One region of the Pseudomonas sp. R3-41 genome, then DNA from elsewhere that is predicted to be linked to it. Evidence: predicted binding sites of a transcription regulator. Region 1 holds the regulator's gene; the other holds the start of a gene.
What was found. Region 1 encodes sigma-54, which starts transcription at its own class of promoters, with help from an activator protein. Its sites were predicted from a motif close to ANTGGCATNNANNTTGCTNT; they were not measured.
Positions count from the first base shown of each region.

Region 2: glnK (P-II family nitrogen regulator) is a predicted target of sigma-54. The motif match lies at 2,701-2,720, and genes of this name have one in related genera.

Region 1 is NZ_CP096421.1:5,835,130-5,845,941, reverse strand. It holds gene M1D99_RS25320 (class II fumarate hydratase) at 1-674, shown strand, start outside; gene M1D99_RS25315 (hypothetical protein) at 703-1,143, shown strand; gene M1D99_RS25310 (superoxide dismutase) at 1,146-1,769, shown strand; gene M1D99_RS25305 (ZIP family metal transporter) at 1,789-2,679, shown strand; gene M1D99_RS25300 (HPr family phosphocarrier protein) at 2,849-3,124, opposite strand; gene rapZ (RNase adapter RapZ) at 3,140-3,997, opposite strand; gene ptsN (PTS IIA-like nitrogen regulatory protein PtsN) at 4,000-4,464, opposite strand; gene hpf (ribosome hibernation-promoting factor, HPF/YfiA family) at 4,477-4,785, opposite strand; gene M1D99_RS25280 (RNA polymerase factor sigma-54) at 4,863-6,356, opposite strand; gene lptB (LPS export ABC transporter ATP-binding protein) at 6,521-7,246, opposite strand; gene lptA (lipopolysaccharide transport periplasmic protein LptA) at 7,246-7,791, opposite strand; gene lptC (LPS export ABC transporter periplasmic protein LptC) at 7,778-8,347, opposite strand; gene M1D99_RS25260 (KdsC family phosphatase) at 8,355-8,879, opposite strand; gene M1D99_RS25255 (KpsF/GutQ family sugar-phosphate isomerase) at 8,880-9,854, opposite strand; gene M1D99_RS25250 (ATP-binding cassette domain-containing protein) at 10,127-10,812, shown strand, end outside.
Region 2 is NZ_CP096421.1:328,047-338,858, reverse strand. It holds gene sutA (transcriptional regulator SutA) at 1-51, opposite strand, end outside; gene M1D99_RS01445 (secondary thiamine-phosphate synthase enzyme YjbQ) at 154-579, opposite strand; gene M1D99_RS01440 (ammonium transporter) at 793-2,127, opposite strand; gene glnK (P-II family nitrogen regulator) at 2,161-2,499, opposite strand; gene M1D99_RS01430 (accessory factor UbiK family protein) at 2,913-3,173, shown strand; gene M1D99_RS01425 (sensor histidine kinase) at 3,227-4,468, opposite strand; gene M1D99_RS01420 (YifB family Mg chelatase-like AAA ATPase) at 4,714-6,207, shown strand; gene M1D99_RS01415 (aldose 1-epimerase family protein) at 6,214-7,428, opposite strand; gene M1D99_RS01410 (methyl-accepting chemotaxis protein) at 7,808-9,784, opposite strand; gene M1D99_RS01405 (LysR substrate-binding domain-containing protein) at 9,971-10,812, opposite strand, start outside.

The DNA of each region.
Region 1 (10,812 bases):
GCTTCGCCGAGTTGTTCAGCCAGCAACTGACGCAATTGACCCAGGTGCAATTCACCCCAGGCAAGAACCTGTTCGCCTTGATCGGCTCCCAAGACAGCGCCGTGGCGGTTTCCGGGCAGCTCAAGACCACGGCCGTGTCGCTGATGAAAATCGCCAACGACCTGCGCTGGATGAATTCCGGGCCGCTGGCAGGCCTGGGCGAGATCGAACTCGAGGTCTTGCAGCCGGGTTCCTCGATCATGCCCGGCAAGGTCAACCCGGTCATTCCTGAAGCCACCGCGATGGTGGCCGCCCAGGTGATCGGCAACGACACGGTGATCACCATCGCCGGTCAATCAGGCAATTTCGAATTGAACGTGATGCTGCCGATCATTGCCCAGAACCTGCTGAGCAGCATCACCCTGATGTCCAGCGCCAGCCGCTTGCTGGCGGACAAGGCCATCGCCACGTTCAAGGTCAACGAAGCCAGGCTCAAGGAAGCGTTGTCGCGCAACCCGATCCTGGTGACCGCGCTGAACCCGATCATCGGTTACCAGAAGGCCGCTGAAATCGCCAAGAAGGCTTACCAGCAAGGCCGGCCGGTCATCGATGTCGCCCTGGAACACACCGACCTGACGCGCAGCGAACTCGAAGTCCTGCTGGACCCGGAGAAGCTCACCGCTGGCGGCGTGTAACCCCCGACACCTGTGTGGAGGACTCATCATGGAACATTGGAAACGTACGATCGAACGGGCCAATCGCTGTTTCATGCAAGGCGAGCTGGTGGATGCCCGCGAAGCCTACCTGCAAGCCCTGGCGCTGGCCCAAGTGTTGTTCGAGCGTTGGGCGGACGCCGACGAAGCCGTGGCTGCCTGCGTCGTCTCCCACCACAACCTGGCGGACCTTCACCTGCGCTTGAACCAGCCGGAGGAGAGCGCCGAATACTTGTGCGCGATCCACCAGCGGTTGTTGCAGACAATGCAGGACGAACGCCTGGCACCGGCCCTGCGCGCCGCTGCGCAACGCCAGAGCCACAAGACCTATGTCGAACTGCTGAATTTCATCAGCGAGCACGGTGAGTACCCGCGTACCCAACGTCTGCTGCACTGCAATGCCACCACGCCCCGGCCGCGCTATGCCCCTCTTCATCATGGAGTTCATTGAACATGGCTTTTACCTTGCCTGCATTGCCTTACGCCTACGACGCCCTGGAACCGCACATCGATGCGCAAACCATGGAGATCCACTACACCAAGCACCACCAGACCTACATCAATAACCTCAACGCGGCGGTGGATGGCACCGAATACGCCGAATGGCCCGTCGAAAAACTGGTGGCCAGCGTGGAGCAGTTGCCACAAAGCCTGAAGGCCGCAGTGATCAATCAGGGCGGTGGTCACGCCAACCATTCGTTGTTCTGGGAAGTGATGACGCCCCAGGGCGGCGGCCAGCCCGAGGGCGCCCTGGCGGCGGCGATCGACGCGCAACTGGGCGGCATCGAGCGTTTCAAGGAAGCCTTCACCAAAGCGGCGCTGACCCGGTTTGGCAGCGGCTGGGCCTGGTTGAGCGTGACCCCGCAAAAGACCCTGGTGGTGGAAAGCAGCGGCAACCAGGACAGTCCGTTGATGAATGGCAACACGCCGATTCTTGGTCTCGACGTTTGGGAGCACGCCTATTACTTGCGCTACCAGAACCGTCGACCTGAATACATCAACGCCTTCTACAACGTGATCAATTGGCCTGAAGTTGCCCGACGCTATCAGGCAGCGCTGGCTTCAAGTCCTTCATGAACACAACCCAAGGCTGATCATGGACACTCAAACACTGGCGATTGGCGGCGGACGGATGTTCCGCTATGCCTTGGGGTCGCTGTTGCTGTTGGCCGGCATGACGTTGTTGGCGGCCCAGGGCCTGGCGTGGCTGGACCTGGAGCCCAAGCTGTTGCGGGCGCTTCAAGGCGGTGGGTTGTGCGCCTTGGGTACCGCGCTGGGGGCCGTGCCGGTGCTGGTCATTCGACGCATGCCCCAGGCTGTGAGCGATTCGCTGCTAGGCTTCGGGGCCGGGGTAATGCTCGCCGCCACGGCGTTTTCGCTGATCGTGCCGGGCATTGCCGCGGCCGAGCAACTGGGGCTCACGCCTTGGGCCGCCAGCGGTCTTATCTGTTTTGGCATCATGTCGGGGGCGTTCGGGCTGTACCTGGTGGACCGCAAGGTCTCAGCCAGCCCCGAACGGCTGGTCGCAGCGCCAGGACGTCCGGTCATTGCGCCGCGGATCTGGTTGTTCGTGTTCGCCATCATCGCCCACAACATTCCAGAAGGCATGGCGGTGGGCGTGTCCGCAGGCGGCGGCATGCCGGATGCCGACAGCCTGGCAATGGGTATCGCCTTGCAGGATGTCCCCGAAGGGCTGGTGATCGCGCTGGTGCTGGCCGCGGCGGGTATGTCGCGGGTGAAGGCGTTCCTGATTGGCGCCGCGTCCGGGCTGGTCGAACCCGTGTTCGCGCTGTTGTGCGCCTGGTTGGTGAGCCTGGCCGAGATGCTCTTGCCCCTGGGTCTGGCCTTGGCGGCCGGGGCGATGCTGCTGGTGGTGACCCATGAGGTGATTCCCGAATCCCGTCGCAATGGTTACGAGAAATTGGCGAGCCTGGGATTGCTGGTGGGGTTTTGTCTGATGATGGTGTTGGATACGGCGTTGGCCTGATGCAATCCAGGGGCCATGCGTTTGTGCTGTTGTGGCGAGGGAGCTTGCTCCCGCTGGCCTGCGAAGCAGGCCCCGTTGTGTTTTCCTGCTGTGGATTTACGGCTGCTTCGCAGCCGAGCGGGAGCAAGCTCCCTCGCCACAACTAAGCTCGGCTCGAGTCCAGGGGCGGTTATTCGCCTTCGTCAAAGTAGTTGTTGATCAGCGCCACCAGCGCATCCATCGCTTCCTGCGCCTGCTCCCCTTCAGTGCTCAGGTGAATCTTCGTGCCCTTGCCAGCGGCGAGCATCATCATCGCCATGATGCTTTTACCGTCGACGGTGCTCTCGGGCGTACGTCCGACCCTGATGGTGGTATCTGGAAACTTTCCCGCCACACCGACGAATTTTGCCGACGCTCGGGCATGCAAACCCAGCTTGTTGATGATTTCAATTTCCCGAGCAGGCATCGCGATGTGAATCCTTTAGCTGAGGTCGCGGTGGCGAACCTGGACATTCTTCAGGGATTGTTGCAGGAGCTGACCCAGGCGTTCGGTCAGGTAGACGGAGCGGTGATGACCGCCGGTACAGCCGATGGCAATCGTGACGTAGGCGCGATTGCTCGCGGCAAAGCGGGGTAGCCATTTGAGCAGGTAGCTGGAGATGTCCTGGTACATTTCCTCGACGTCCGGCTGTGCGGCCAGGTAGTCGATCACCGGTTGGTCAAGCCCGGACTGCTCGCGCAATTCCGGCTTCCAATAGGGGTTGGGCAGGCAGCGCACATCGAACACCAGGTCGGCGTCCACCGGCATGCCACGCTTGAAACCGAACGACTCCACCAGGAACGCCGTGCCCGGCTCCGGTTGGTTCAGCAGGCGCAGCTTGATCGTGTCACGTAGCTGATACAGGTTCAGGTGCGTGGTGTTGACCTTCAGGTCGGCCAGGTCGGCAATCGGCCCCAGCAGTTGGCTTTCATCCTCGATGGCTTCGGCCAGGGAGCGGTTGGCGTTGCTCAGGGGGTGGCGCCGGCGGGTTTCGGAAAAGCGCTTGAGCAGCGTCTCCTCATCGGCATCCAGGTACAACACATCGCACTGGATATGCCGGCTGCGCACTTCCTCGAGCAGTTCAGGGAAGCGCGACAGGTGGCTCGGCAGATTGCGCGCATCGATGGACACCGCCACCAGCGACTGCGCCAGTTCCGTGTGGATCAGGGCGCGCTCGGCCAGTTCCGGCAGCAGGCCGGCGGGCAGGTTGTCGATGCAATAGTAGCCGCTGTCCTCAAGCACGTTGAGGGCCGTGCTTTTACCGGAGCCGGAGCGGCCACTGACGATGATCATGCGCATGTTTAATGACCGTTCTGCTCGTCCAGGACCACCTGGTACAAAGCTTCGTTACTCGGTGCGCTGCGCAGTTTTTCGCGCACTTCCTTGCGGTCCAGCATGCTGGCAATCTGGCGCAGCAGCTCGAGGTGCGCATCGGTCGCCGCTTCCGGAACCAGCAATACAAACAGCAGGTCGACCGGGGCGCCGTCGATGGCGTCGAAATCTATGGGGGTATCAAGGTGCAACAATGCGCTGATCGGCGCGGCACACCCCTTGAGACGGCAGTGAGGAATGGCGATGCCGTTGCCAAAACCGGTGGAACCGAGTTTTTCACGGGCAACCAGGGCCTCGAAGACGTCCTGCATCACCAGATCAGGCACCTCGCGGTGGATCAGGTTGGCAATTTGTTCGAGGGCTTTCTTTTTACTGCCGCCCGGCGCGTTCACTTGGGAACGGCCGGGGGTCAGGATGGTTTCTAGTCGGATCATGGATTGGGGGGGTTAACGACCGGTAGCGCCCTGGAGGAGGCTCTGGGTCTTTTCCTTATGCTTTTTGAGTTGGCGATCCAGCTTGTCGGTCAGCAGGTCAATCGCGGCATACATGTCTGTGTGCTCTGCGTTGGCAACCACTTCTCCGCCGGGAATATGCAGCGTGGCTTCGATTTTCTGCAGCAGCTTCTCGACGTTCATCGTGACTTGCACGTTGGTGATCTTGTCGAAATGCCTCTCCAATCGGTCGAGTTTTTCGCCGATGTAGGTGCGCAGGGGTTCGGTCACTTCCAGTTGGTGTCCACTGATGTTGACTTGCATACAGCTTCTCCTTCGTTGCCAGTGCATAAAGCGGCAGGCAGAAATGCCTGCCACTGGAACGCTGTGGCGTGGCCTTGTTACATCAACCGCTTGCGCTCGCTCGAAGGCGCGATCCCGAGGGATTCACGGTACTTGGCGACGGTACGGCGGGCCACCTGAATGCCTTGTGCCTCCAGTAAACCAGCGATCTTGCTGTCACTCAACGGCTTTTTCTGATTTTCCGCAGCCACCAGTTTTTTGATGATCGCGCGGATGGCCGTGGACGAGCATTCGCCGCCTTCGGAGGTGCTGACGTGGCTGGAGAAAAAGTATTTCAATTCATAGATGCCCCGGGGGGTATGCATGAATTTCTGGGTGGTCACCCGGGAAATCGTCGATTCGTGCATGCCCACGGCTTCGGCAATGTCATGCAGGACCAACGGTTTCATCGCTTCATCGCCGTACTCCAGGAAGCCGCGCTGATGCTCGACGATCTGGGTGGCAACTTTCATCAATGTTTCGTTGCGGCTTTGCAAGCTCTTGATGAACCAGCGGGCTTCCTGCAGCTGATTGCGCATGAAGGTGTTGTCGGCGCTGGTGTCGGCACGCTTGACGAAGCCAGCGTACTGGGCGTTGACGCGCAGCTTGGGCACCGACTCCTGGTTGAGCTCCACCAGCCAGCGATCATTGTGCTTGCGCACGATCACGTCGGGCACCACGTACTCAGGCTCGGTGGATTCGATCTGCGAGCCGGGGCGCGGGTTGAGGCTCTGCACCAGCTCGATGACCTGGCGCAGCTCATCTTCCTTGAGCTTCATGCGGCGCATCAGTTGGCTGTAGTCGCGACCGCCCAGCAGGTCGATGTAATCGGTGACCAGTCGCTTGGCTTCGGCCAGCCACGGTGTCTTGGCGGACAACTGGCGCAATTGCAGCAACAGGCACTCGCCCAGGTTGCGAGCGCCGATGCCGGCCGGCTCGAACTGCTGGATGCGATGGAGGACGGCTTCGATCTCGTCCAGCTCGATGTCGAGCTCGGGGTCGAAGGCTTCGAGGATCTCCTCGAGGGTCTCGTCCAGGTAGCCCTGGTTGTTGATGCAATCGATCAGGGTCACGGCGATCAGGCGATCGGTGTCGGACATCGGCGCCAGGTTCAGTTGCCACAACAAGTGGCTTTGCAGGCTCTCGCCGGCAGAGGTGCGGGTGGTGAAGTCCCACTCGTCGTCATCGCTGCTTGGCAGGTTGCTGGCGCTGGTCTGGTAGACGTCTTCCCAGGCCGTGTCCACGGGCAGCTCGTTGGGAATGCGTTCGTTCCATTCGCCTTCCTCGAGGTTGTCCACCGTCGGGGCGGCTTCCTGGTAGGACGGTTCCGGGATCTCGGTATTGGTCTTCTGCTCGACGTTGTCGGCCAGCGGATCGGTGTTATCGAAGTCGTCGCCTTCTTCCTGGCGTTCGAGCATCGGATTGGACTCCAGGGCCTCCTGGATTTCCTGTTGCAGGTCCAGGGTCGACAATTGGAGCAGGCGGATGGCCTGTTGCAGCTGCGGTGTCATCGTCAGCTGCTGGCCCATTCTCAAGACTAGCGATGGTTTCATGGCAGGGGCTTAACACCTTATTCGCCGGCGCACATGCGCCATCCACTACAGGGCGCCGAAGCGCCAAACTTAAGCAAATTATATGCCTGAAACTGAAGTGTTTGCCTAGAGCGTCGCCATAATAAAATTAAACGACGCCCCGGCAATTCGCCAGACACGTGTGCTTACAGGCGGAACTCATGGCCCAGGTACACTTCCTTGACCAGGTCGTTGGCCAGGATCGCAGCGGAGTCACCTTCGGCGATCAACTGGCCGTCATTGACAATGTAGGCGGTTTCGCAGATATCCAGCGTCTCGCGCACGTTGTGGTCGGTGATCAGTACGCCGATGCCCTTGGCCTTGAGGTGATGGATGATCTGCTTGATGTCCCCCACCGAGATCGGGTCCACGCCGGCGAACGGTTCGTCGAGCAGGATGAATTTCGGCGCGGTGGCCAGGGCGCGGGCGATTTCCACGCGACGCCGTTCACCACCAGACAGGCTCATGCCCAGGTTGTCGCGAATGTGGCTGATGTGGAATTCCTGTAACAGGCTTTCCAGCTCCTGGCGACGGCCGGCCTTGTCGAGTTCCTTGCGGGTCTCGAGGATCGCCATGATGTTGTCGGCCACCGACAGTTTGCGGAAGATCGACGCTTCTTGCGGCAAATAGCCGATACCGGCCTTCGCGCGGCCGTGCATCGGCTGGTGGCTGACATCCAGGTCGTCGATCAGTACGCGACCCTGATCGGCCTGGACCAGGCCGACGATCATATAGAAGCAAGTAGTCTTGCCCGCGCCATTGGGGCCGAGCAGGCCGACGATCTGGCCGCTGTCGATGGACAGGCTGACATCACGCACGACTTGACGGCTCTTGTAGCTCTTGGCCAAGTGCTGAGCTTTCAGAGTTGCCATTACTGGGCCTTCTGCTCGGTTTTCTTTTTAGGCTGGATCACCATGTCGATCCGCGGACGCTGCTCGGTCACCTTGCTGCCGGTGGCGCGACCGGCGCTGGCGAGTTTCTTGTTGGTGTCGTAGACGATTTTCTCGCCTTGGGTGACGTTGTTGTCCTTGTCGACGACCTTGGCGCGGTCGATCAGGACCACGCGATCCTGGGAGGCGTGATATTGGATGGTAACGCCGTAGCCTTGTACCGGCTTGGTGTCGCCCGCGGTTTGCATCTGCTCGAAATAGGCCAGGTTGCCCACCGAGGTCACCACGTCGATATCGCCGGACTGGGTGCGGGTGATGGTCACGGTGTTGCCGGTGACCTTCATCGAGCCTTGGGTGATGATCACGTCGCCTTTATAGGTGGCGACGCCATTCTTGTCGTCGAGTTGCGCGTCGTCGGCCTGGATGCGGATAGGCTGGTCGCGGTCGGTGGGAAGAGCCCAGGCGCTCGCGCTTCCCAGTGCTGCGCCCAGACTGAGCAAAATAGGGAGGGTTTTAGCGAGCTTCATACTGTCCTCTTACGTTCGATAGCAGGTGTATCCTGCTTTCCTTCAAATACGCCTTCATTCCCGTGCCGGTCGATACACCCCCGGCGCCGTCGATTCTAACGGGTTGCTCGGTCTGCGCATATTCTTGCTGCGGGAATACCGTCATGCGTGTGCTGGTGATGATGGTCGCACGGTTTTTTTCGTCGGTCCGGGCGATGCGTACCGAGTCGATCAGTTCCACTTCGGTGCCACCGGAATTGACTTCGGCGTGCTCGCTCTGCACATGCCAGGGAAAATCGGTGCCGCGGAATATGTTCAAGTCCGGCTTGGTGACCAGCGTAATGTCAGTGGCCTTGACGTGGTCGACCTTGTCGGACGTCATCTCATATTGCACTTTGCCGTCGGGCAGGTACTGCAGGGTGTGGGTGTTGGTCGCGTACCAGTCGATCTTTTCCTCGACTTGGGCCGCAGGCTGGTCGAGAAACCGTTCAGGGCTGATGTTCCAATAGCCCACCGCGGCGAAAATCGCCGCGATACAGGCAAACACCACAACGGTGCGAATCTTTTTGCTCAGCATAAATGGCTCACAGGTACGCGGCGTTGGCCGCTTCGAGACGGCCCTGGGCGCGCAGGATCAGTTCACAGAATTCGCGGGCGGCACCTTCGCCGCCTCGCGCCGTGGTGATTCCGTGGGCGTGCTCGCGCACGAAACTGGCCGCGTTGGCGACGGCCATGCCCAGGCCGACCCGGCGAATCACCGGCAGGTCCGGCAGGTCGTCACCGAGATAGGCCACTTGTTCATAGCTTAGGTTGAGTTGGCCCAAGAGTTCGTCCAGCACCACCAGTTTGTCTTCGCGCCCCTGGTAAAGGTGCGGGATGCCGAGGTTCTTCGCGCGCCGCTCGACCACCGGGGTCTTTCGGCCACTGATGATAGCGGTCTGCACGCCGGCGGCCATCAACATCTTGATGCCTTGGCCGTCGAGGGTGTTGAAGGTCTTGAACTCGCTGCCGTCTTCGAGGAAATACAGGCGACCGTCAGTCAGTACGCCGTCCACATCGAACACGGCCAGCTTGATGGCTTGGCCCCGTTGCAACAGGTCTGTGTTCATTTACATGACTCCCGCGCGCAGCAAATCGTGCATGTTCAGGGCGCCCACCGGACGGTCTTCGCCATCGACGACGACCAGGGCACTGATTTTGTGGTCTTCCATGATTTTCAGGGCCTCGGCGGCGAGCATCTCGGCACGGGCGGTCTTGCCGTGGGGCGTCATGACTTGCTCGATGGTCGCGCTGTGGATGTCGATGGCGCGGTCCAGGGTGCGGCGCAGGTCGCCGTCGGTAAAGATCCCGGCGAGCTTGCCGTCGGCTTCCAGCACTACCGTCATGCCCAGTCCCTTGCGGGTCATCTCCATGAGCGCGTCCTTGAGCAGCGTGCCGCGCACAACCTGTGGCAATGCCTGGCCGGCGTGCATCACGTTTTCGACTTTCAGCAGCAGGCGACGGCCAAGGGCACCACCGGGATGGGAAAAGGCGAAGTCTTCCGCGGTGAAGCCCCGGGCCTCCAGCAGCGCCACGGCCAGGGCGTCGCCCATGACCAGGGCTGCGGTGGTGGAGGAGGTCGGCGCCAGGTTCAGCGGGCAGGCTTCGTGTTCGACATGAACATTGAGGTTCACTTCGGCGGCCTTGGCCAGCGGCGAGTCCGGGTTGCCGGTCATGCTGATCAACTGGATGCCCAGGCGTTTGATCAACGGCAGCAACGTGATGATTTCATTGGTGGAGCCGGAGTTGGACAAGGCCAGGATGACGTCGTCCCGGGTGATCATGCCCATGTCGCCGTGGCTGGCCTCGGCCGGGTGGACAAAAAAGGCCGTGGTGCCGGTGCTGGCGAGGGTGGCGGCGATCTTGTTGCCGATGTGCCCGGACTTGCCCATGCCGACCACGACCACGCGGCCCTTGCTGGCCAGAATCATCTCGCAGGCGCGTACGAAATCAGCGTCGATATGGGCCAGCAAGCCTTGCACGGCTTCAAGCTCGAGGCGGATGGTACGTTGTGCCGATTGAATCAGGTCGCTGGATTGGTTCATGTCAGAAATCGTATAGCCCGATGAAAAGGCGGCGATTATAGCGGCAATGAACAATTCCCTCACGTAAGTTCGTCATGCTTTGTGCTGGCGGCTGCAAGGTTCGACGTAATATCAGACTTTTTACCTTAAGCCAGGCTTAACGGCGGGGCCGTTGGCCTTGGGCGCTTCGCTGTTGCAGTGATATAGTTCGCCGCCGGTTCGCTGCCGGCGGTAGCGACGCTTGTCGGCTGCCCAAGGCATTCGAATGTGAGGCTGCATCGCAAGGAGTTTAGATGAGTGCCGACAACGCCTACGCGGTCGAGCTGAAGGGACTGTCCTTCAAGCGAGGGACGCGCAGCATTTTCAATGACATCGATATTCGCATACCACGGGGCAAGGTCACCGGCATCATGGGGCCCTCCGGGTGTGGCAAGACCACGCTGCTGCGGCTGATGGGCGCGCAGCTGCGTCCCAGCGCCGGCGAAGTCTGGGTCAATGGCCAGAATCTTCCCCAATTGTCTCGCAGCGACCTGTTCGATGCGCGCAAGCACATGGGGGTGTTGTTCCAGAGCGGCGCGCTGTTCACCGACCTCGATGTGTTCGAGAACGTGGCGTTCCCGCTGCGGGTCCATACCGACCTGCCGGAAGAAATGATCCGCGACATCGTCCTGCTCAAATTGCAGGCCGTCGGGCTGCGCGGCGCCATCGACCTGATGCCGGACGAGCTGTCCGGTGGCATGAAGCGTCGTGTCGCGCTGGCGCGGGCGATTGCCCTCGATCCGAAGATCCTCATGTACGACGAGCCCTTCGTCGGCCAGGATCCGATCGCCATGGGTGTGCTCGTGCGCCTGATCCGCCTGCTTAATGATGCGCTGGGCATCACCAGTATCGTGGTCTCCCACGATTTGGCCGAAACCGCGAGCATTGCCGACTACATCTATGTGGTCGGCGATGGGCAGGTGCTGGGGCAGGGCACGCC
Region 2 (10,812 bases), 1.4 Mb from region 1:
GTCTTCGTCGCCTACTTCGAGGTCGTCGTTTTCCAGATCATCGTCGCTCATGTTCTACCTCATGACTTGCGAAAAGCAGATTAGTTATAGCCCAGCTTCGCCATCTGTTCGAAGGCTGCCAGAAAAAATTCAACATCCGCCGGCAATCAGCGGTTATGCCTCTTCACCGTACAAGGTGGCGAGGACTTTACGAGCACCGCCGTGATCACGGTGCTCGCCCAGATAAACACCTTGCCAGGTTCCCAACGCCAGCCTTCCTGCCGTAACCGGCAGGCTGAGCTGGCAACCGAGCACGCTGGCCTTGAAGTGCGCCGGGAGGTCGTCCAGGCCTTCGTCGTTGTGCTCATAACCGGCGGCTCCTTGTGGGATCAGCCGATTGAAAAATCGTTCGAAGTCTCGACGTACCGCCGGATCGGCGTTCTCGTTGATGGTCAACGAGGCCGAGGTATGCTGCAGCCACAGATGCAACAGACCAACACGACACGCCTTGAGTTCAGGCAGGCCGGCCAGCAACTCGTCCGTCACCAGATGAAAGCCCCGGGGCCTTGCCCGCAGGGTTATCAGCGTCTGTTGCCACATACAGATCTCCGCACGTTCGGCGCGCATTCTAGCGCGCTCTGGGAAAAAACAAAGGCCCTAATATTCTTGCTTCGATGTAAGCCTTTGGCGGTATAAAAACCCATGTCGCATCCACAACAAAAGGCGTCGGAAAAACCGCCGCATCCTGTGAGCAATGACAAATTCCAGGCAAAAAAATGCCCGGCGAACCGGGCATTTTTTATGGGCGCGTATTTACAGGTTGTAGCCACGCTCGTTGTGCTGAGCCAGGTCCAGGCCCACGGCTTCTTCTTCCTCGGTGACACGCAGACCCATGACGGCATCCAGCACCTTGAGGATGATGAAGGTGACGATCCCGGTGTAGACCACCGTGAAACCCACGCCTTTGAATTGAATCCACACTTGCGCGCCGATGTCGGTCACGGTGCCGAAGCCACCCAGTGCCGGAGCGGCGAACACACCGGTCAGGATCGCGCCGAGGATACCGCCGATGCCGTGTACGCCGAAGGCGTCCAGGGAATCGTCATAACCGAGCTTGCGCTTGAGGGTGGTAGCGCAGAAGAAGCACACCACGCCCGCCGCCAGGCCGATGACCAAGGCGCCCATCGGGCCCACGGTACCGGCAGCCGGGGTAATTGCAACCAGACCGGCCACCACGCCCGAGGCAATGCCCAGTGCGCTTGGCTTGCCGTGGGTGATCCACTCGGCAAACATCCAGCCCAGCGCCGCCGCAGCGGTCGCGATCTGGGTCACCAGCATCGCCATGCCGGCGGTGCCGTTGGCGGCGACAGCAGAACCGGCGTTGAAGCCGAACCAGCCGACCCACAGCATGGCCGCGCCCATCAGGGTGTAACCCAGGTTGTGCGGCGCCATTGGGGTAGTCGGGAAGCCTTTGCGCTTGCCCAATACCAGGCACGCCACCAGACCTGCGATACCGGCGTTGATGTGCACCACGGTGCCGCCAGCGAAGTCCAGCACGCCCCAGTCCCACATCAGGCCGCCGTTGCCGGACCAGACCATGTGCGCAATCGGTGCATACACCAGGGTGAACCACACGCCCATGAAGATCAGCATGGCGGAGAACTTCATCCGCTCGGCAAATGCGCCGACGATCAGGGCCGGGGTGATGATGGCGAAGGTCATCTGGAAAGTGATGAACACCGCTTCAGGGAACAGCGCCGCCGGACCGGTGATGCTCGCCGGCGTGACGCCCGCCAGGAACGCCTTGCCCAGGCCACCGACGAAGGAGTTGAAATTGACGACGCCCTGCTCCATGCCGGTGGTGTCGAACGCGATGCTGTAGCCATAGATGACCCACAGGACGCTGATCAGACCGGTAATGGCAAAGCACTGCATCATCACGGAAAGAAGGTTTTTCGACCGGACCATGCCACCGTAGAACAGTGCCAGGCCGGGAATGGTCATGAACAGTACAAGAATAGTGGCCGTGAGCATCCAGGCGGTGTCGCCGGAGTTCAGGACAGGGGCTGCCGCTTCTTCTGCCATGGCCAGGCCAGGCATTGCGAAGGACAACAGGGCTCCTAGCCCTGCGAATTTACGCAGAGTCATATTGTTTTCTCCTGGGGCGTTGGGTTTGGCGGCTTAGATGGCGTCGGTATCGGTTTCGCCGGTACGGATGCGGATAGCCTGTTCCAGATTGACCACAAAGATCTTCCCGTCACCGATCTTGCCGGTGTTGGCGGCCTTGGTGATTGCCTCGATCACCCGGTCAAGATCCTTGTCGTCAATGGCGACATCGATCTTCACCTTGGGCAGGAAATCGACCACGTATTCCGCGCCGCGATACAGCTCGGTGTGGCCCTTCTGCCGACCGAAGCCCTTGACCTCAGTAACGGTAATGCCCTGCACGCCGATCTCGGACAACGACTCGCGCACGTCGTCCAACTTGAACGGCTTGATGATGGCAGTGACTAGCTTCATGAAACTTTCTCCCGAATTGGTGGACTTGCCCCAGGAAAACAAACCCGACTCAAGTCTAAGCGCAGTGCCTGGCTTTGTAACGCGTCGTCGGCCCAAGTTGCCCGACAGGTGCCAGTTAACCGATCCTGACGAAACTCCCCGTTCCGCCTGCTGCACTGCATTCGTCACAGCGACTGCATCAGTGCATGGGTCATCAGCCTCTAAGCAGAAACCTTGCCATCTGCACCCAAACCCTCTGATTTCAATCTCTTGGCCACCTGCTCGACGTGCACTGCGGCATGAACCGCAACGTTACGCACAACAACAGTGCAGCAACGCCCGGCGCAATGCGCGAAAAGCGTGCATCTGGCTTGCGAATTGACTATAGACACTGCGTGGTACACTGCCCGCCATCGTTTCCAGGACACCTGCACATGCTTGCGCCCAAAGACCTCCTCGACGCCCTGAGCGGCCACGCCTCCCGCCTCTTGAGTGGTGACACGCCGCTGCCCAAAAGCGAAATCGAAAGCCAGTTCAAGGCCCTGCTGCAAAGCGGCTTCAGTAAGCTGGACCTGGTCAGCCGGGAAGAATTCGACAGCCAGATGGTCGTGCTGGCCCGGACCCGGGCACGGCTCGAAAGCCTGGAGGCCAAGGTCGCGGAGCTGGAAGCGCGACTGGCTCCGGCACAGGAATAAGCAGCCCCTGCGGGCCACTCAACCCCTCGCAACATGTTGAGATGGGTCCGGGGTCAGTGCCGCGGCAGCTCCAGGATAAACAGCGCGCCGCAGCCCGGCCCGGCGCTCTGCACGGTCAGATCGCCGCCCATTTCGTGCGCAGCCAGGATGCAGCTGTGCAGGCCAAAACCATGGCCGTCGACACGCGTGCTGAAGCCGTGCTCGAACACCCGCGCCAGATTGTCCTGCGCGATCCCCTCGCCGTTGTCCTCGATCTCGACCCGGACGCGCCCCTCGTCAACGATCTTCAGGCGCAAGACGATCTGCGGCGGCCGGTTCGTACCTGCGTCCAGCGCCTGCTTGGCGTTGTTGATCAGATTGACCAGGATCTGCAGCACTCGGTGCTTATCCAACGGCATTTGCGGGGTATCGCTGAATTCCTTGATCAGCGTGATGTGGTGGCGGGCCAGGGACACATCGCAAATGCGCACGACATCCTCTACCAACTCTTGCAGCGAGCCCGGCTCCAAGACACTGGCATTGCCAGCGTAGGATTGCTGGGTGGCGACGATTTCCTTGATGTGGTCGATTCGGCGGGTCAACTGCGCCAATTCGGCGATCATGCCCTGCTGCTCGACGGCCAGCGCATCGGCCAGCTTGTCGAGATAATCGGGTAGCGCGCGCCCTTTCGGATCGCTGCTGATGAAGTCACCGAGGTCATCGGGATGCTCCTTCATCAACTGAGCGACCTTGGCCACCCCTGGTCCCTTGGAGGTGTGCACCTTCTCGTAGAGGACCTGGGCTGACACGTTGACGCTATTGAGCACATTGCCCACGTTGTGCAATACGTTGGTGGCGATCTCCGCCATGCCGGCCCGGCGTGCGGTGGTCACCAGTTCGGCCTGTGCCTCGCGCAACTCGTCGTTGACCTTGGCCAATTGTCGCGGACTGGGAATCTTCAGGGCCGCCGGCACCAGCCGGACCAGCAGGATGGCGGTAATCACCGAGGCAATCGCGGTGATTACCTTGACCAGCGCCATCAGCCAGTAATAAGGCTGCCAGATGGTCAGGATCTCCATCACATGGCTGGTCCCGCAGGCCAGGATAAACACGCCAAAGGCCGCCAGCATCCAATCGAACGGCACGTCCTTGCGCTTGTGGATAAAGTACAGGAGCGTGAAGGGGATGGTGACGTAGGACAGGGCGATCAAGCCATCGGCGATCACATTGGTCCACAGCAGATCCGGCCGCCACATGTAGCAGTGCCCATGGGGCATGAAGCGCTTGTCGGTTAACAGAGCCAGCAGATCGTTCATGGCCACTTCCTCCCTGTGCCGTTGATACCGCCAAGTGCCGACTGGGCAAAACGGAGTCTAGGCCGGTCCCGGGCATTGCGCTTGAGCGGGTTAAGGATGGCCTGCGCTGAACCGTATCGATTGTCACTGGCTGTCGAAACATCCTGCCAAATTTTCGCCCCTCAATTGCCGCGCCCAAATTCATCCCCACGACTAACCTTCAGGAGCCGCAGGACGCGGCGCCCCATCCACTCAAGGAACGATTCATGTCGCTTGCCATTGTCCACAGCCGCGCCCAAGTAGGGGTCGAGGCGCCTGCCGTTACCGTTGAAGTCCACCTGGCCAATGGCTTGCCGTCGCTGACGATGGTTGGCCTGCCGGAAGCGGCGGTCAAGGAAAGCAAGGATCGGGTGCGCAGCGCGATCATCAACTCGGGGCTGAATTTTCCGGCGCGGCGCATCACCCTGAACCTGGCGCCGGCGGACCTGCCAAAAGACGGCGGCCGCTTCGACCTGGCCATTGCCCTGGGCATCCTCTCGGCCAGCGTGCAGGTGCCGACCCTGACCTTGGACGACGTGGAATGCCTCGGTGAACTGGCCTTGTCTGGCGCAGTACGCCCGGTGCGCGGGGTATTGCCCGCGGCGCTGGCGGCGCGCAAGGCCGGGCGCATGCTGGTGGTGCCACGGGCCAATGCCGAGGAAGCCTGCCTGGCCTCGGGGCTGAAGGTGATCGCCGTGGACCATCTGCTGGAAGCGGTGGCGCACTTCAACGGTCACACGCCGGTCGAGCCGTTCGTTTCCAATGGGCTGCTTTCGGCCAGCAAACCTTACCCCGACCTGAATGAAGTACAAGGCCAGGCCGCGGCCAAGCGGGCGTTGCTGATTGCCGCGGCGGGGGCTCACAACCTGCTGTTCAGCGGGCCACCGGGCACTGGCAAGACCCTGTTGGCGAGCCGTTTGCCCGGGCTGCTGCCGCCACTGGCCGAGAGCGAAGCCCTGGAGGTCGCAGCCATTCAGTCGGTGGCCAGTTGCGTGCCGTTGAGCCATTGGCCGCAACGTCCGTTTCGCCAGCCACACCACTCGGCTTCCGGCCCAGCGCTGGTCGGTGGCGGGTCAAAACCGCAGCCAGGGGAGATCACCCTCGCCCACCATGGCGTGCTGTTTCTGGATGAATTGCCGGAATTCGACCGCAAGGTGTTGGAGGTCTTGAGAGAACCGCTGGAGTCCGGGCACATCGTGGTGTCTCGCGCCCGTGACCGGGTGCGCTTCCCGGCGCGCTTCCAGTTGGTGGCGGCGATGAATCCCTGCCCCTGTGGATATCTTGGCGAACCCAGTGGCCGCTGTGCCTGTACACCGGACATGGTGCAGCGCTACCGCAACAAACTCTCCGGCCCGCTGCTGGACCGCATCGACCTGCACCTGACCGTCGCCCGGGAAGCCACGGCCTTGAACCCCAAGCGCGAACCCGGGGACGATACGGCCACGGTCGCCGAGCGCGTCGCCGAAGCCCGGGAGCGCCAGCAGGAACGCCAGGGCTGCGCCAATGCCTTCCTCGATCTGCCGGGGTTGCGCCGGCATTGCAAGTTATCCACAACCGATGAAACCTGGCTGGAAACCGCCTGCGAGCGGCTGACGCTGTCGCTGCGCGCCGCCCATCGCTTGCTCAAGGTCGCCCGGACATTGGCGGACCTGGAGCAAGCGGGGAGCATTCGCCGCGAGCACCTGGCCGAAGCGTTGCAGTACCGGCCGGCTACGGCTTGAACCGCTTTATGGCTTGCTCAGGTCCACCAACGGTGTTTGCCGAACCTCGGTTTTTTGACCGTTCTGGATCGTATCGATGCGCTTGAGCGCCTTATCCACAGCGCCCTTGTCTGCCAACAGGCTGTAGTGGATCTGGAATTGCTTGTGCTCTTTCGGCGCGATGGTGGGCACCAGGCCCAAGGGGCGCTGATACCGGCGGTTATAGGAAAAACTGGTGCCTGGCTCCAGCCCGGTCACGTAGCCCTGGCCTTGGGTATCCGTGTTTTTCCACAGGGAGAACACGGGCAGCGTGCTGGTATTGAAGCCCACCGACACCCCGAGACTGCCGGCCTTGTTGTGCAACACCGTGAGGGTGTCGCCCTTGGCGTCGGCGTAGGGCACGACGTTATAAACGGTTTCGTCGTAATCCTTGGTCGGACCCCGGTAGGTCTGCCAGTCGGCCAAGTCGCCCTTGGCCTTATCGTTGAACGGCGAGACCTGCTTGACCGGTGCCGCGAAACGAGCGCCCTGCTCCAGGAAAGGCGTGCTGAAATTGCTGTGGTAGAGCGCTTGATATTCCTTCGGGTAATCGCCGTTGTTGGTCAGCGTGTCGTTGAGCGCGAACGTCACGCTGCCGGGCTCGGTGACCAGTTCGGTCTGCACCGAGAAATCGACCTTCTTGAAGGCCTGCTCCTTCAACTCGCCCCGCAGGGTAATGGCGTAGGGCGGTTTCTCATCGATGTGCAAGGTGACCTTGTTAGCCGGAATATTCGCGGCGCGACCGTGCAGGGTCAGCAGCTCGCCATTGTCCATGCCGGGATGGCCGACCCATTCGTAGCCGCAGCGGGTGACCAGCTCGTTGAAGCCTTCAAGCCAACCCAACCCGCCTCGGCCGTTGAGCTCGATGAACGCCGGGTTGACCACTTCCTTGACGGGCGAATCCCATCCCATGCGCACGTCGCCAACCGATGCCTGCAGCACATTCATGCCACGGGTCGGGACCACTGAAAGCTTCAGGGTGCCGTTGTCAATGTCGACCACGCTGACACCTTCCTGCCGACCACCGTGCAGGGTGCGCATCGTCACGGAAAAGGGTTTGTCGGTCTTCACGCCGAGTTGCTGGCTGGTGATTTGCCAGGGTTGGGCGGCTTTATCGGTATCCAGCAGGACGTAATCCCAAGCCATCGCATGGGAAGCAGCGCCCAAGGCGCCAAGGGTAACGAGCAGTTTGAGCGGAGTCATGGTCACGACCTTTTATTGGAGTTGTGCGGTTTTTATAGACTTGAAGAAACGTTTCAGCAAGCTAAAAAACAGCAATAATCTTAAAAAAGGATGGACCATTGGATTGAGGGCTTTTGTGGGAGCGGGCTCGCTCGCGATAGCGGTGGGTCAGGTTGAGATGAGGGTGACTGGACTGCCGCCTTCGCGAGCAAGCCCGCTCCCACACTGATTCCAGGCAGGCGCAAGAAGAGGGATCACCCGTAAACTCCCTTGTGGGAGCGAGCCTGCTCGCGATGGCAGTGGGTCAGCTTACAGAGATGTGACTGACAAGACGCCTTCGCGAGCAGGCTCGCTCCCACATTAATCGCGGGGGTGCCTGCTCGCGGTGGTTGCAGAGGCCTCAGCGGAACCGATCCACCTCTTGGCGCAGGTCCTGGGCGAGTTTTTCCAGTTCTTTGGCGGTGAGCGCCAGGTTCGAGACTACTTGGCGCTGTTCGCTGTTGGCCATGGCGATGCTCTGCAGGTTGCTGCTGAGCAGGGTCGCGGTGCTGCTTTGTTCCTGGGTGGCGGTGGTGATCGCCGCGAATTGCTGGCCTGCCGAGCGACTCTGCTCGTCGATGCGCGCCAGGGCCGAGGCCACGTTGGCATTGCGCGACAAGCCTTCCTGCATCAGCAGGTTGCCCTGCTCCATGGTGCTGATGGCATTGCCGGTTTCCTGCTGGATACTATTGATCATGCTGGAGATTTCGTCTGTGGCCTGGCGGGTGCGGGACGCCAGGCTGCGGACTTCATCGGCCACCACGGCGAAACCACGGCCCTGCTCGCCGGCGCGGGCGGCCTCGATGGCGGCGTTCAAGGCCAGCAGGTTGGTCTGCTCGGCAATCGAGGTGATGACACCGACGATGCCGCCGATCTCCTGGGAACGCTGGCCCAGGGTATTGATGACCGAGGCCGTGCTGTTCAGCGCGCCGGCAATTTGTTCCAGGGACGACGACGCCTCATCCATCGAGGTCCGGCCAATGCGGGTTTGCTGGGCATTCTCCTGGGCCAGGCGTTCGGTGTTGCCCATGTTGTCGGCAATGTTCAAGGAGGTCGCACTGAACTCTTCCACCGCGCCCGCCATGCTGGTGATTTCGCCGGACTGCTGCTCCATGCCCTCGTACGCCCCGCTGGACAACCCGGACAGGGCCTGGGCGCGGCTGTTGACCTCCTGGGAGGCCTTGCGGATGTGCTCGACCATGGTCGATAGGGCCTGGCTCATCTGGTTGAAGGCACGGGCCAGCTGACCGATTTCGTCATGGCTCGATACGTTCAGGCGCACGCTCAGGTCGCCAGCGCCCAATGCTTCGGCCTGGCGCACCAAATCCCCCAGCGGTGCCAATTTGCTACGCAACAACCACATCGCCGAGCCGACCGCCAACAGCATCGCCAGCAGGCTGCCGATGGCCAACTGCGTACCGACGCTCCAGGTCACGGCGCGGATCTCGGTTTTCGGCATGCTCGCCACCACCGCCCACGGCCCACCCTCGAACGGCACGGCAACGCTGTAGAAGTCTTCGGCGGTATCGGCCCAGAACGCACCCTTGCCCGGTTTTTTGATCAGGCCCGTAATGGCCACGGTCGCATTATCCAGCGCCTGTACACCTGCCGGCGGCACCAGCCATTTGTTTTGCTCATCCAACAAGGCCAGCGAACCGGTCTGCCCAATGCGGAAACGCTTGAGGTTTTCGAACTGCGCGTTTTGCGCATCGGTGTAATCGAAGCCTACATACAACACGGCGATGATCTTGCCGCTGCTGTCGCGTACGGGCGTGTACTGCGACATGTAGAAGCGCCCGAACAGCAGGGCCCGGCCGATGTAGCTCTGCCCGCTGATCACCGGACCGTAGGCTGGACCGGCGCGGTCGAGCACAGTGCCGATGGCCCGCGTGCCGTCCTGTTTACTGACGGAGGTGCTGACGCGAATGAAATCGTCGCCGCTGCGCACGAATATCGTGGCCACACCGGCGGTCATCGCTTTGAAGTCATCCACTTCCTTGAAGTTGTTGTTCAACACCTCGCTGCCCAGGTTCAAGCCTGGGGTCTGTACGCCCGCCACCGTCACCGGCTGGTCTGGATGCACGGTCAAACCCGCGCTGAAGCGCTTTTCGAACAGGCCGGCCAAGCGCTGGGTGCTCTCACGCAAGGTGCTGTGGAAGGTATTGAGCTGATCGGCCATCAGGCGCGCTTCGCTGGCCAAGTGCTCTTCACGGGTGGCAAGGTTGGCGGTGTCCAGCGAACGCAGGGCGAAGACGGTACTGCCGGAGATCACGACCGCCAGTATCACGGCAAGGGCAAGGCCTAGCTGCGAGGCGATCCGGGCGCGGGGTTGAGACATGACGGCTCCTGGCCGAGAGACCGGATCATCCTGATCACGTCGCACGCTCGGCATTTTATTCGGGTGAGGTGTAAGTAGACCCTTTCTGAACGAGGGTTCCATCTTCACGGATTCGGCGGCAAAGCCAAATACTTGAGCGGTTTGGACGGATTAATGCCAAGTGGCTAGCACGCCAACTGCAACGTTTCAGCCCAGACGCTGCACATCGGGCAACTGCATGGCCTTGACCTCACCCTGGAGGAAGTCGCTGAGCCGGCGCAAACGCTCGCCCCCCGGCCGGGTTTTCGGCCAGACCAGGTAATAGTGCTCGCCACTGGCAACCGCCGTCGGCCATGGCAGGCTCAGGCGCCCTTGGGCAACGTCCTCGGCCACCATCAGCAGGTCGCCCATGGACACCCCATAGCCGCGTGCCGCCGCGATCATGCCCAGCTCCAGGGTATCGAACACCTGCCCACCCTTGAGCGAGACCTTGTCGGCCAGGCCCATGCGTTGCAACCAGTTGCGCCAGTCCCGGCGATCCGGCGTCGGGTGCAGCAGTTCGGCGCTGGCCAACCGCGCCACATCCCAGGGCTGATCGTTCAGCAGGTTCGGCGCGCCCACCGGAATCAACTCCTCGGGGAACAGCAGACTGGCCTCCCAGTCCGCCGGAAAATGCCCGTTACTCAGCAAGACGGCGCAATCGAAGGGCTCGACGTTGAAGTCCACCGAATCGATGTCCATCCAGGCACTGGTCAGTTGCACTTCGTTACCAGGCTGCAGATGCCGGAAACGGCTCAGGCGCGCCAACAGCCAGCGCATGGTCAATGTGGAGGGTGCCTTCATGCGCAAGATGCCGTCTTCGCCATGCAAGGTGTGGCAGGCCCGCTCCAGCGCCATGAAACCTTCGCGCACGCCCGGCAGCAGCAGCCGTGCCGCCTCGGTCAATTGCAAGTTGCGACCGCTGCGCTGGAACAGCCGACAGGCAAAGTGATCTTCCAGGGTGCGAATGTGCCGGCTGACGGCGCTCTGGGTAATCGACAGCTCTTCGG